DNA from 3 places in the Streptomyces sp. NPDC047108 genome. Region 1 is predicted to be linked to each of the others. Evidence: riboswitches for the same ligand, from Rfam matches in the RefSeq annotation. Region 1 holds a riboswitch; each other region holds the start of a gene.
What was found. Region 1 has a riboswitch for cobalamin ahead of ABZ822_RS14980 (cobalamin biosynthesis protein). Riboswitches for the same ligand answer to the same signal wherever they lie in the genome.

Region 2: another riboswitch for cobalamin. It lies ahead of ABZ822_RS29735 (ABC transporter substrate-binding protein); the one in region 1 lies ahead of ABZ822_RS14980 (cobalamin biosynthesis protein).
Region 3: another riboswitch for cobalamin. It lies ahead of ABZ822_RS24355 (CbtB-domain containing protein); the one in region 1 lies ahead of ABZ822_RS14980 (cobalamin biosynthesis protein).

The regions. Positions count from the first base shown of each region.
Region 1 is NZ_JBEYUP010000006.1:54,074-57,337, forward strand. It holds gene ABZ822_RS14970 (inorganic phosphate transporter) at 1-992, shown strand, start outside; gene ABZ822_RS14975 (hypothetical protein) at 1,046-1,285, shown strand; cobalamin riboswitch at 1,451-1,582, shown strand; gene ABZ822_RS14980 (cobalamin biosynthesis protein) at 1,724-2,797, shown strand; gene ABZ822_RS14985 (cobyric acid synthase) at 2,794-3,264, shown strand, end outside.
Region 2 is NZ_JBEYUP010000025.1:33,003-36,266, reverse strand. It holds gene ABZ822_RS29740 (iron ABC transporter permease) at 1-631, opposite strand, end outside; gene ABZ822_RS29735 (ABC transporter substrate-binding protein) at 628-1,683, opposite strand; cobalamin riboswitch at 1,713-1,897, opposite strand; gene ABZ822_RS29730 (hypothetical protein) at 2,133-2,738, shown strand; gene ABZ822_RS29725 ((2Fe-2S)-binding protein) at 2,740-2,886, shown strand; gene ABZ822_RS29720 (acyltransferase family protein) at 2,883-3,264, opposite strand, start outside.
Region 3 is NZ_JBEYUP010000014.1:144,885-148,148, forward strand. It holds gene ABZ822_RS24350 (CbtA family protein) at 152-952, opposite strand; gene ABZ822_RS24355 (CbtB-domain containing protein) at 969-1,190, opposite strand; adenosylcobalamin (AdoCbl) riboswitch at 1,240-1,354, opposite strand; gene ABZ822_RS24360 (histidine phosphatase family protein) at 1,738-2,337, shown strand; gene ABZ822_RS24365 (DUF2252 domain-containing protein) at 2,511-3,264, shown strand, end outside.

The sequences.
Region 1 (3,264 bases):
CCTGGCTCGCAGGACTCCCGTCCAGCTCCTCGCACGCCCTCTTCGGCGGCCTGATCGGCGCGACCGTGGCCTCGGTCGGCTTCGGCGCCGTCCACGCCGACGAGGTCGTCATGAAGGTCCTCATCCCGGCGGTCGCCGCACCGATCGTCGCCGGTCTGGCCACGCTGCTGGCCACCCGCCTCACCTACCGCGCGGCCCGCAAGGCCGACCCGAAGGCCACCGCCAAGGGCTACCGCGCCGGCCAGATCGCCTCGGCCGCGCTCGTCTCCCTGGCCCACGGCACGAACGACGCGCAGAAGACCATGGGTGTGATGACCCTGGCGCTGATCACCGGCGGCGCGCTCGCGCCGGACGCCGACCCGCCGATGTGGGTCATCGTCTCCGCCGGTCTCGCCATCGCGCTCGGCACGTACCTGGGCGGCTGGCGGATCATCCGCACCATGGGCAAGGGCCTGACCGACATCCAGCCGCCGCAGGGCTTCGCCGCCCAGACCGGCGCCGCGGTCACCATCCTGTCCTCCTCGCACCTCGGCTTCGCCCTCTCCACCACCCAGGTCTGCTCCGGTGCGGTCATGGGCTCGGGGCTCGGCCGCAAGGGCGGCGTGGTGCGCTGGTCCACGGCCGGCCGGATGTTCGTCGCCTGGGGGCTGACGCTTCCGGCCGCGGGCCTGGTCGGCGCGGCGGCGGCACTGCTCGCCGAGCAGGGGACCGCGGGGGTCGCCGCCGTGGCCGTCCTGGCGCTCCTCGCCTGCGGCGCGATCTGGGTCGCCTCCCGGCGCCGCCCGGTCGACCACACCAACGTCAACGACGCCGAGATCCCGGAGGAGCCGGTCGGGGTCATCACCGCCGCCATCCGGTCCGTCACCCCGCCGCCGCTGGGCGGTTCGGGATCGGGCACGGGCTCCGCGGAGCAGCCGGAGACGTCCGGGACGGACGAGGCCGCCAAGGTCGGCGAGCCCCGCTCGTCCAGCGGCTCCAAGGTCTCGGTCTGAGCGCCGGCCCGGTCCGGCACGCGACTCGACAGCGTTAAGAAGGAAGCATCCGCATGGACATCGACTGGGCAGCACTCGGCCAGGTCTTCGGCGTCAGCCTGGTGGTCACCGTCGGCATCGTGGGCGTGTTCACGCTCGGCATCGTCGGCAGTTCCCGGAAGGCGGAGACGCAGCCGGACGGCACGGTCGCGGCCACCGCCGCTCCGAGCGTCCCGGCCCGTATCGGCGCGTACGTCTGCTACGGGCTGTGCGCGGCGGCCGTCGCCTACGGCCTGTATCTGATCGTCGCCTGACGACCCGTTTGCCGTACGGGCGGCGGCACACCGGTCACCTCCGCGGTCCGGGAACGGCACAGCCGTTCCCGGACCGCGCTGCTGTGGGCCTCATCTCGCAGGTCACAGCTCAGTTGACGGCTGTTCGCGGACCGTGGTGGACTGCCCGAGCCAAACGGCGGCAGGAGAGGAAGCCGGTGCGAATCCGGCGCGGTCCCGCCACTGTCACCGGGGAGCGCTCCCCCACCCCAGAAGTCACGGCCCGCAGCGGCGGGTTGGAAGGCCGGGGGTCGCGCCGATCCGGAAGCCAGGAGACTCTCACCGCCGGTCACGTCGAGCCAGGGCGCGGACCCTGAGTGAGGACATGTCGCATGCCCGGCCGCCGTCGTACGCCCAGAGTTCCCGTGCCGTGTCACCGCCGCGCCCGTTCCCTTCGAGGCGTGACGGCGTCCTGATCCGATGCGTGCCGAACACGCCTCCTTCGTGTACGGCGCCGCACTGGGCTTCGCCGCGGACCTGGTCGTCGGCGACCCCCGGCGCGCCCATCCCGTGGCCGTCTTCGGGCGGGCCGCTGCCGCCGCCGAGCGCCGCCTGTGGCGCGACCACCGCGGCCACGGCGCCCTGTACGCGGTGGTGTGCGCGGGCGGAGCCGCGGCGGTCGCGGCCGGGCTGTCCCGTACCGTGCGCCGCTCCCCCGCCGCGGCAGTCGCCCTGACCGCCGCCGCGACCTGGTCCGTGCTGGGTGGCACGTCGCTCCGCCGCGAGGCGCGGGCCGTTGGCAACGCCCTGGCGGCCGGGGACCTGGAGGTGGCCCGGGAGCGTCTGCCGCATCTGTGCGGCCGCGACCCGCAGGCCCTGGACGGACAGCAGATGGCGCGGGCCGTCGTGGAGTCGGTCGCCGAGAACACCTCGGACGCGGTCGTGGGCGCCCTGGTGTGGGGCGCCGCGGCGGGCGTGCCTGGTCTCGTGGGCTTCCGCGCGGTCAACACCCTTGATGCGATGGTCGGTCACAGGTCGCCCCGCCATGTCCGGTTCGGATGGGCGGCGGCCCGTCTGGACGACGTGGTGGGCTTCCCCGGCTCGCGGCTCACCGCGGCGCTCGCGGTCCTGGCGGGCCCGGACCCGCGCGGCGCCCGGCGTGTGCTGCGCCGGGACGCCCGGAGCCACCCGAGCCCCAACGCGGGCCCGGTGGAGGCGGCGTTCGCGGGGGCCCTGGGCGTACGGCTGGGCGGAACGCTGGCGTACGGCGGGCGCGTGGAGCACCGGCCGGTGCTCGGCGAGGGCAACCGCCCCGTGAAGGTGGCGGACATCGAGCGGGCCGTACGGCTCTCCCGGCGCGTGAACGTCCTCGCGCTCGTGGCGTGCGCGGGCGCGCGCCTGGTGTGGGGGGCGCTGTGCGCACGGGACGACAGGCCGGGGCGTGCCGCGGGTGCGGCCCGTACGGCGTCCTCGGCGTCCCGTCGCGGCCGTCGGACGGGCACTGGGCTGCGGGGCGTACGGCTCCGGGGGAACAGCGGGAAGGGATCGGCATGACGCGCGCACGGGGCGGGGGCCTGCTGGTCGCCGGGACCACGTCGGACGCGGGCAAGAGCGTCGTCACGGCGGGCATCTGCCGGTGGCTGGCGCGCAAGGGCGTGGCCGTCGCGCCCTTCAAGGCGCAGAACATGTCGCTGAACTCGTTCGTGACGCGGCAGGGTGCGGAGATCGGGCGGGCCCAGGCGATGCAGGCCGCCGCCGCCCGCGTCGAACCGACGGCGCTCATGAACCCCGTCCTGCTCAAGCCCGGCAGCGACCGCAGCAGCCAAGTCGTACTGCTGGGAAAGCCGGTGGGCGAGATGAGCGCCAGCCGCTACCACGGCGGCCGCCAGGAGGAGCTGCTCGGAACGGTCGTGGCGTGCCTGGAGGAGCTGCGGGGCTCCTACGACGCGGTGATCTGCGAGGGGGCCGGGAGCCCCGCCGAGATCAATCTGCGCCGCACCGACATCGTCAACATGGGCCTG
Region 2 (3,264 bases), on a different contig from region 1:
TCTCCCGGGCCTGGTTGCCGCGGTCAGCGGTGAGCAGCAGCAGATGCATCACGGCGGTGAGGACCGCGGCGACCGCCACCCCGGACAGCACGAGGCGTACGGAGGTGATGCGTCCGCCGGCGCGGGCGGTGACGTACACGAGCAGCAGGGTGAGCAGCGCGCCCGCGAAGGCGGCGACCGACAGGGACACGGGGCCGAACAGGCTCAGCCCGAAGACCACCACGACCACGGCCCCGAGCGACGCCCCCGAGGAGACGCCCAGCAGATACGGCTCCGCGAGCGGGTTGCGTACGAGTGCCTGCATGGCGGTGCCGACGACCGCGAGCCCCGCACCCACGACGGCCCCGAGCAGCACTCGGGGCGCCCGTACGGTCAGGACGATCGTCTCGCGCGCCGGGGACGCGACCGGTTCCGGGCCCAGGTCGGCGCCCAGCGCGTGCGCGACGATGCTCCACACCTCGCCGGGCGGCACGTGCACCGAGCCGATGCCCAGGCCCGCGGTGAGCGAGACCAAGAGCAGACCGCCGAGGACGGCAACGGTCAGCGCGAACGTGCGCCCGCGTCCACGGTGTCGGGGGCGGGCGGCCCGTACTGCGGTGGCGGGGGCGGCGGCCTGCGGCGGGGCCGTCACCGGAACCTTCCGGGGTGCAGGGCGCGCGCCAGGTCCTCGACGGCGTACGGCGGGCGGACCCCGACGAGGGTCGAGGTCAGCGGCACCACCACGAACCGCTTGTTCTTCACCGCCGGGACGTCGGCGAGGGCGGGCTGCGACAGCAGGAACTTCTTCTTCCGCTCGACGCTTCCGGCGCCCGCGTAGTCATAGATGGCGATGACCTCGGGCCTGCGGTCCACGACCTGCTCCCAGGACACGTCGCCGAAGACCTCGTCGAGGTCGGAGAAGACGTTGCGGCCGCCGGCAAGGCGGATGATCTCGGTGCCCAGGCCCTTGCCGCCGGCGGTGAACGCCGCCTTGTCGCCGCTGTCGTAGACGAACACCGGCACGTCGGAGGCTCCCTCGAGGGCGCGCTGCGTCCGGTCGATGCGCCGCTCGAGGCCGGAGACCAGTGCCTCGGCCCGGTCCCGGACGCCGAAGATCTTGCCGATGGTGCGGATCTCGGCGTAGGTGTCCTCCATGGACAGCTTCTTCTTCGAGCCGCAGTACTCGCGGTTGAGGTAGGTGGAGATCCCGGCGTCGGCGAACGCCGTGCGGGAGCGGCCCTCGTTCTCGGCGAACGCGCTGCCGTAGCCCCCGTAGACGAAGTCCGGTTCGGCCTCCAGCACGGTCTCGAACGACGGCTCCTTCTTTGCCAGTTCGGGGACGGCCTCGAAGTCCTTCCGGTACTGGGGCAGGACGGCCGAGTCCGGGTAGGCGGTGCCCACCATCCGGTCCTTCAGCCCGAGGGCGAGCATCAGCTCCGCGGGGTGCTGGTGGATGGTGACCACCCGGGACGGCGGTTCGCGGTGCGTCGTGCGCGTACCGCAGTTGTCGACGGTGACCGGGAATCCCTTCGCCGCCGGTGCGGACGCCTTGTCGCCGGCGTCGCCCTGGGAGGAGCCGCATCCGGCGAGCAGGGTCGCGGACAGGGCGACGGCCAGGGACACCGCGACACGCGTGAGGCGGCGGGGGCATGGGCGTGGGCGGGCGGGGGACGTGGGCAGGGGACGGGGCATGCCGTCGTACACGTAGAGCCTCCTGGGGAGTCCGCGCTCCTCGGAACGGGCCCGCGACAGGCCAGTGTCCTGACTCCCGGATCAGCGTGTGCCCCGGCCTTCCCGCGCGGAGCGCGGTGGCCGTGTGCACGGGGTCCACTCCCCGGTCACAGTGGCGGGACCGTGCCGGATTCGCACCGGCTTCCTGTCTCCCGTCGCGGTGATGACCAGGCGATATTACGTTCCTTTGGTCCGGAGGTGAAAGGGCGTGCGGATGTGATCCCTCGCGCGGTCCGGGACACCGCGCACCTCAACAGGCCCGGATCCAGGGCCGGTTCAGGCCCTCGACCGACGAACGCGCCAAAAGCGGAGGGTCCGCACGGTGTGGCCGGCGACACGGTGCGGGATCCGGCAAGGGGCCCTGCGACGCCGCGGTGCGGCCCGCGGACGGTGGAGCCGGGGGACCCGGCAGAATGCCGGGCATGCCCAAGGTGCCGAACATGCCGACCGCCGACGCGCTCACCCAGGTCTCCGCCATCGGCCCGTACTTCGCGGTGGCCTGCGGACCGCGGCCCGACGACGCCGGTTTCCGGCCGCTCACCGACCTGTACGAGGACGCGGCGGCACAGGCCGGCTACGTGACGACGATCGAACGGCGGCTCGGGACCGGCGGCCCACGCGTCGCCGCCTCCACCCTGCACATCGGCACGGCCGCGCGCCTGTGGTCGATCGCCCTGGCGACCGCCGCCCTCACCGGCCGCGTGCCGGACCTGGCGCCCGAGCGGCTGTGGTGGCGTACGCCCGAGTCCGGCCCCGTCGACCTGTGGCTGCGGGAAGTCCCGGCGCTCGCCGGAGGCGAGCTGTCCGAGGGCCTGTACGAGACCGTCCTGGTCCGCAATCTGCTGCCGCTGGGCGATGCCCTGCGGCAGCGGTACGGGCTGTCGGCGCGGATCCTGCCGGGCAACGCCGCCTCCGCGCTGATCGGCGCCGTCCCGCGTGCTGACGGCCCACGTCCCGGACGCGCCCGTGCCGCCGCTCCCGCTCGCCACCGCGCTGCTGGGCAGGGAACCCCTCGCAAGCGCCGGTGAGTTGACCCTGGCCCCCTTCACGTACCGCCGCCGCAGCTGCTGTCTCTACTACAAGGTCGACGGGCGCGGCCTGTGCGGCGACTGCGTGCTCCACGACCGGGGCGGGCGCGGACGCGGCACCGGCCCCGCCCGCGGCGCGAACTCCTAGCGGCGCGGAGCCAGTTCGGTGGCGTCCCGCTTGAAGGCCCACTCCATCGTCGGCTCCATGGTGAAGCGGAAGACGCGGCGTACGGGTGGCGTGCACAGCACCGTGATGAAGGCGGCGGCGAAGACGGTGACCGTGATCTCACCCTCCGGGGTGTGCAGCCACGGCAGGTCGTACCAGTCCCAGAAGCGGGACCCCTTGGCCAGGAAGCCGTGCAGCAGATAGCCGTAGAGGGTGCCCGCTCCCAGGGCGGTGAACCACATGCGCCGTTTGGGCACCCAGGTGAGGAAGCAGGCGACCAGCACCATCGAGCAGCCGAAGAGCGCGACGGTCATGACCGCGCCGCTCCAGGCGGGGGCGCCCAGTTCCTGTGCGCTGTCC
Region 3 (3,264 bases), on a different contig from region 1:
CCGCGTCCGGGAACGTGTCCGGAAACGGGCGGGACCCGCCGGTCGCGCCCCCGGCGGGTCCCCTCTGCTGACGTACGAACCGCTGGTACGAGCCTTTCCGTACGCGCTGTCCGTACGAGCCGTTCCGTACGCGTCCTTCCCTCCGTACGGCTCAGCTCGCCGCCGACGCGGCCGACTGCTGCTGCGCCGAACCGTCCGCGGCCCCGCTCTCCTGGCTCTCCGGGCTCTCGGCGCGCACCGTGCGCGGCAGCAGGACCCGCTCGGCCAAGTACCCGAAGAGCAGGCCGAATCCGGCCCACAGCAGCGCCTGGATGGCGAAGGCCGCCATCCGGAACTCCCACAGCACGGTGGCCGGGAAGTCGGCCGGCGTCTCGTCGACCACCGGCAGGAAGACCATCGCGAGGGCGACCGTCCCCACGAAGGCCGCCGATGCGGTGATCGAGGAGTTCCAGTTGCCGAGGCGCGGAGCGAGCCTGCGTCCCAGGATGATCGCACCGATGGCGAGCAGCACGGTGAGCGCGATCATGAGGAAGAACAGCGCCGTGCGCTGGTCGAGCGTCTCCGCGTCGGTCGAGGCGGGCGGATTCGCCGGGTACTTCAGGAACGGCACCAGACAGGTGGTGACGAAGGCGCCTCCGGCGACGAGCGCCGCCGTGGCCCGCGGCCCGAAGCGCCCGATGCGCCCCAGGGCGAAACAGAACGCCAGCGCCGCGATGCCGCCGACGGCGATACCGAAGACCAGGGTTCCGGTGGCCAGGCCCGCGGTCGACTGGACGGTACGGCTGACCAGTTCGACGCCGCCGTGCTCGTGGGAGTGGGACTCCTCGTAGGCGATGGCGGCGTCGACCGAGGGTTCACCGAGGAGATAGGCGAGCGCGAAGGCCGGAATTCCGGCGATGACGCCCGCGAGCATGCCGCGCACCAACAGGGTGCGGATGGTGACCGAGTTCATGTGTGCGCTTCCCCACTCAGTGGCAGGGGAAGCCGAGAAGGTGCCGGCCGTCGTGCACCCACTCGTGGACGCCCTCCCCGGAGAACACCGCGAAGACACCCTGCTCGGCGCCGACGAAGTACAGCAGGACGAGCATGAGGACGCCGACGAACGCGGCCCAGGGCAGGATCGCCCGGACCGGCAGCGGCGCTACGGCAGGCGGTTGAACAGGGGTGGGGGCAACGGCGGACTGGGCCATGGCGAGACCTCCTCGGGAACACGCGTCCCGTCATCGTGTGGAGCACGCGACGACGGAGCGTGGGTCTGACTCACCGGCGGCGACCCCTCGGGGAGTTGCTGCCGCTCGGCACACAGTGGCGCGACCGTGCCGGATTTTCACCGGACTTCCGTACGCACCGTCGTCCTTTCGGACCAGACGGTACAGCCACCTGTTCCGCCGGCCAATACCGGCCATGGGCCAACGGTCCCCGGCCGGCGCGCGGAACGGGCGGGACGATCACCGAGCCGTACGGGTGTGACGATCACCGGGCGGACCGCGCGGGACGGCCAACGGCCCGCCCCCGTACGCCGACCGCCGACCGTCAGGCCGGTACGCGGGCGGCTGCTGCCCCTCCGCGTCACGCCGGGCGGTCCCGGGCCGCCGCCCGCTGCCCTTCCGCGGACCGTGACGTACGGCACGGCCGTTCACTACCATCACGGCGCACCGCCCCGGAGGCCCGCGTCACCTCGGACGCGTCACCGCGCGGCGGAACCCCCGGCGAAAGGACCCTCCCATCACCCTCCGGATGACCCTGATCTCCCCCGCGAGCAGCGACGCTCTCGGCGACGCGCGGTTCGACGACGGCAGCCCGCTCGACGACCGCGGGGTCGCGGCGGCGCGCGCCGCCGCGGCATCCCTTCCCGCGCGCCAATGGCGCCAGTTCTGTGCGCCGTCCCCCCGCTGCCGGCAGACCGCCGACGCCCTCGGGCTGAGGGCGGACGTGGAACCCGCCTTGCGCGACTGCGACATGGGTGCCTGGCGGGGCCGCACCCTCCATGATGTCGGCCGGCACGATCACCACGCGTTCAGCGCCTGGCACCAGGACCCGGCCCACGTGCCGCCGGGTGGCGAGTCGAGGCTGGACTTCGGCGAGCGCATCGCCGCATGGCTCGACCGGACGCTCGCGCTCGCGCAGTCCGCCCGGATCGAGGGGGACGAGGTGGCGCGGCGTGGTGGCCGGATGGTCGTCGTGGCCGAGCCCGGCGTGATCCGGATGGCGGTGCTGCACGCGCTGTCCGCACCACCGGAGGCGTTCTGGCGCATCGATGTGCCGCCGCTGTCCGCGACACATCTCGTCGGGCGCGGGCCACGGTGGAACCTCCGCAGCGGCCCCCTCGATCCGTAGTCCGCGGCTCCGGAATCCCGCTCCTTCCACGGCAACTCCGTTCCGCGACGACCCGGTCACACCTGGTGACAGCATCGTGCGGCCACGGCGGACGTGTGCCACCGTGAGATGGTCGAAGACCGCCGGTCGGCACGCCCGACGACGGCCACGTTCTCGAGCCCGAGGAGCGAGTCATGGCCGGTCAAGGAACTGACGCGCGCAAGGGCCGTTCGGGCTCGGGGTACACCCCGCTGCGCCCGGCCCCCTCCGTGCGCTCCTCCTACCCGGCGCGGTCCGAGCGGAAGCCGGGGCCCGCGCCGACGCCGCAGGAGCGCGCCGCCCGCGGAAAGGCGGCACGCACGGGCGCACCCCGCAGTGCGCACGGCGAGTTCGAGCCCTCGCAGGGCCGGCCGGACCCTCTGGAGATCATCGAGAGCCAGTCGGCCACGCGGGTCTCCGATCTGGTGCCGATCCGCTACGGGCGGATGCTGGAGTCGCCGTTCCGCTTCTACCGCGGGGCCGCGGCGATCATGGCGGCCGATCTGGCCACGACCCCGCGGAGCGGCCTGACGGCCCAGCTCTGCGGGGACGCGCACATGCTGAACTTCCGCCTCCTCGCCTCGCCCGAGCGGCACTTGATGTTCGACATCAACGACTTCGACGAGACCCTGCCCGGCCCGTGGGAGTGGGACGTCAAACGGCTGGCCACGAGCCTGGTCATCGCGGGCCGGGAGAACGGCTTCTCCGACGCCGAACGGGCGGGTGTCGTCCTGACCGCCGCCCGCCGGTACCGCGAGCAGATGCGCCTCTACGCCGGTATGCGCAACCTCGACGTCTGGTACGCGCGCCTCGACATGGACGAGATCCAGGCGGTCGTGGCCGAGCAGCTCGACAAGGTCCACCGCAAGCGCCTGTCCCGCGCCCTGGACAAAGCGCGCTCCCACGACA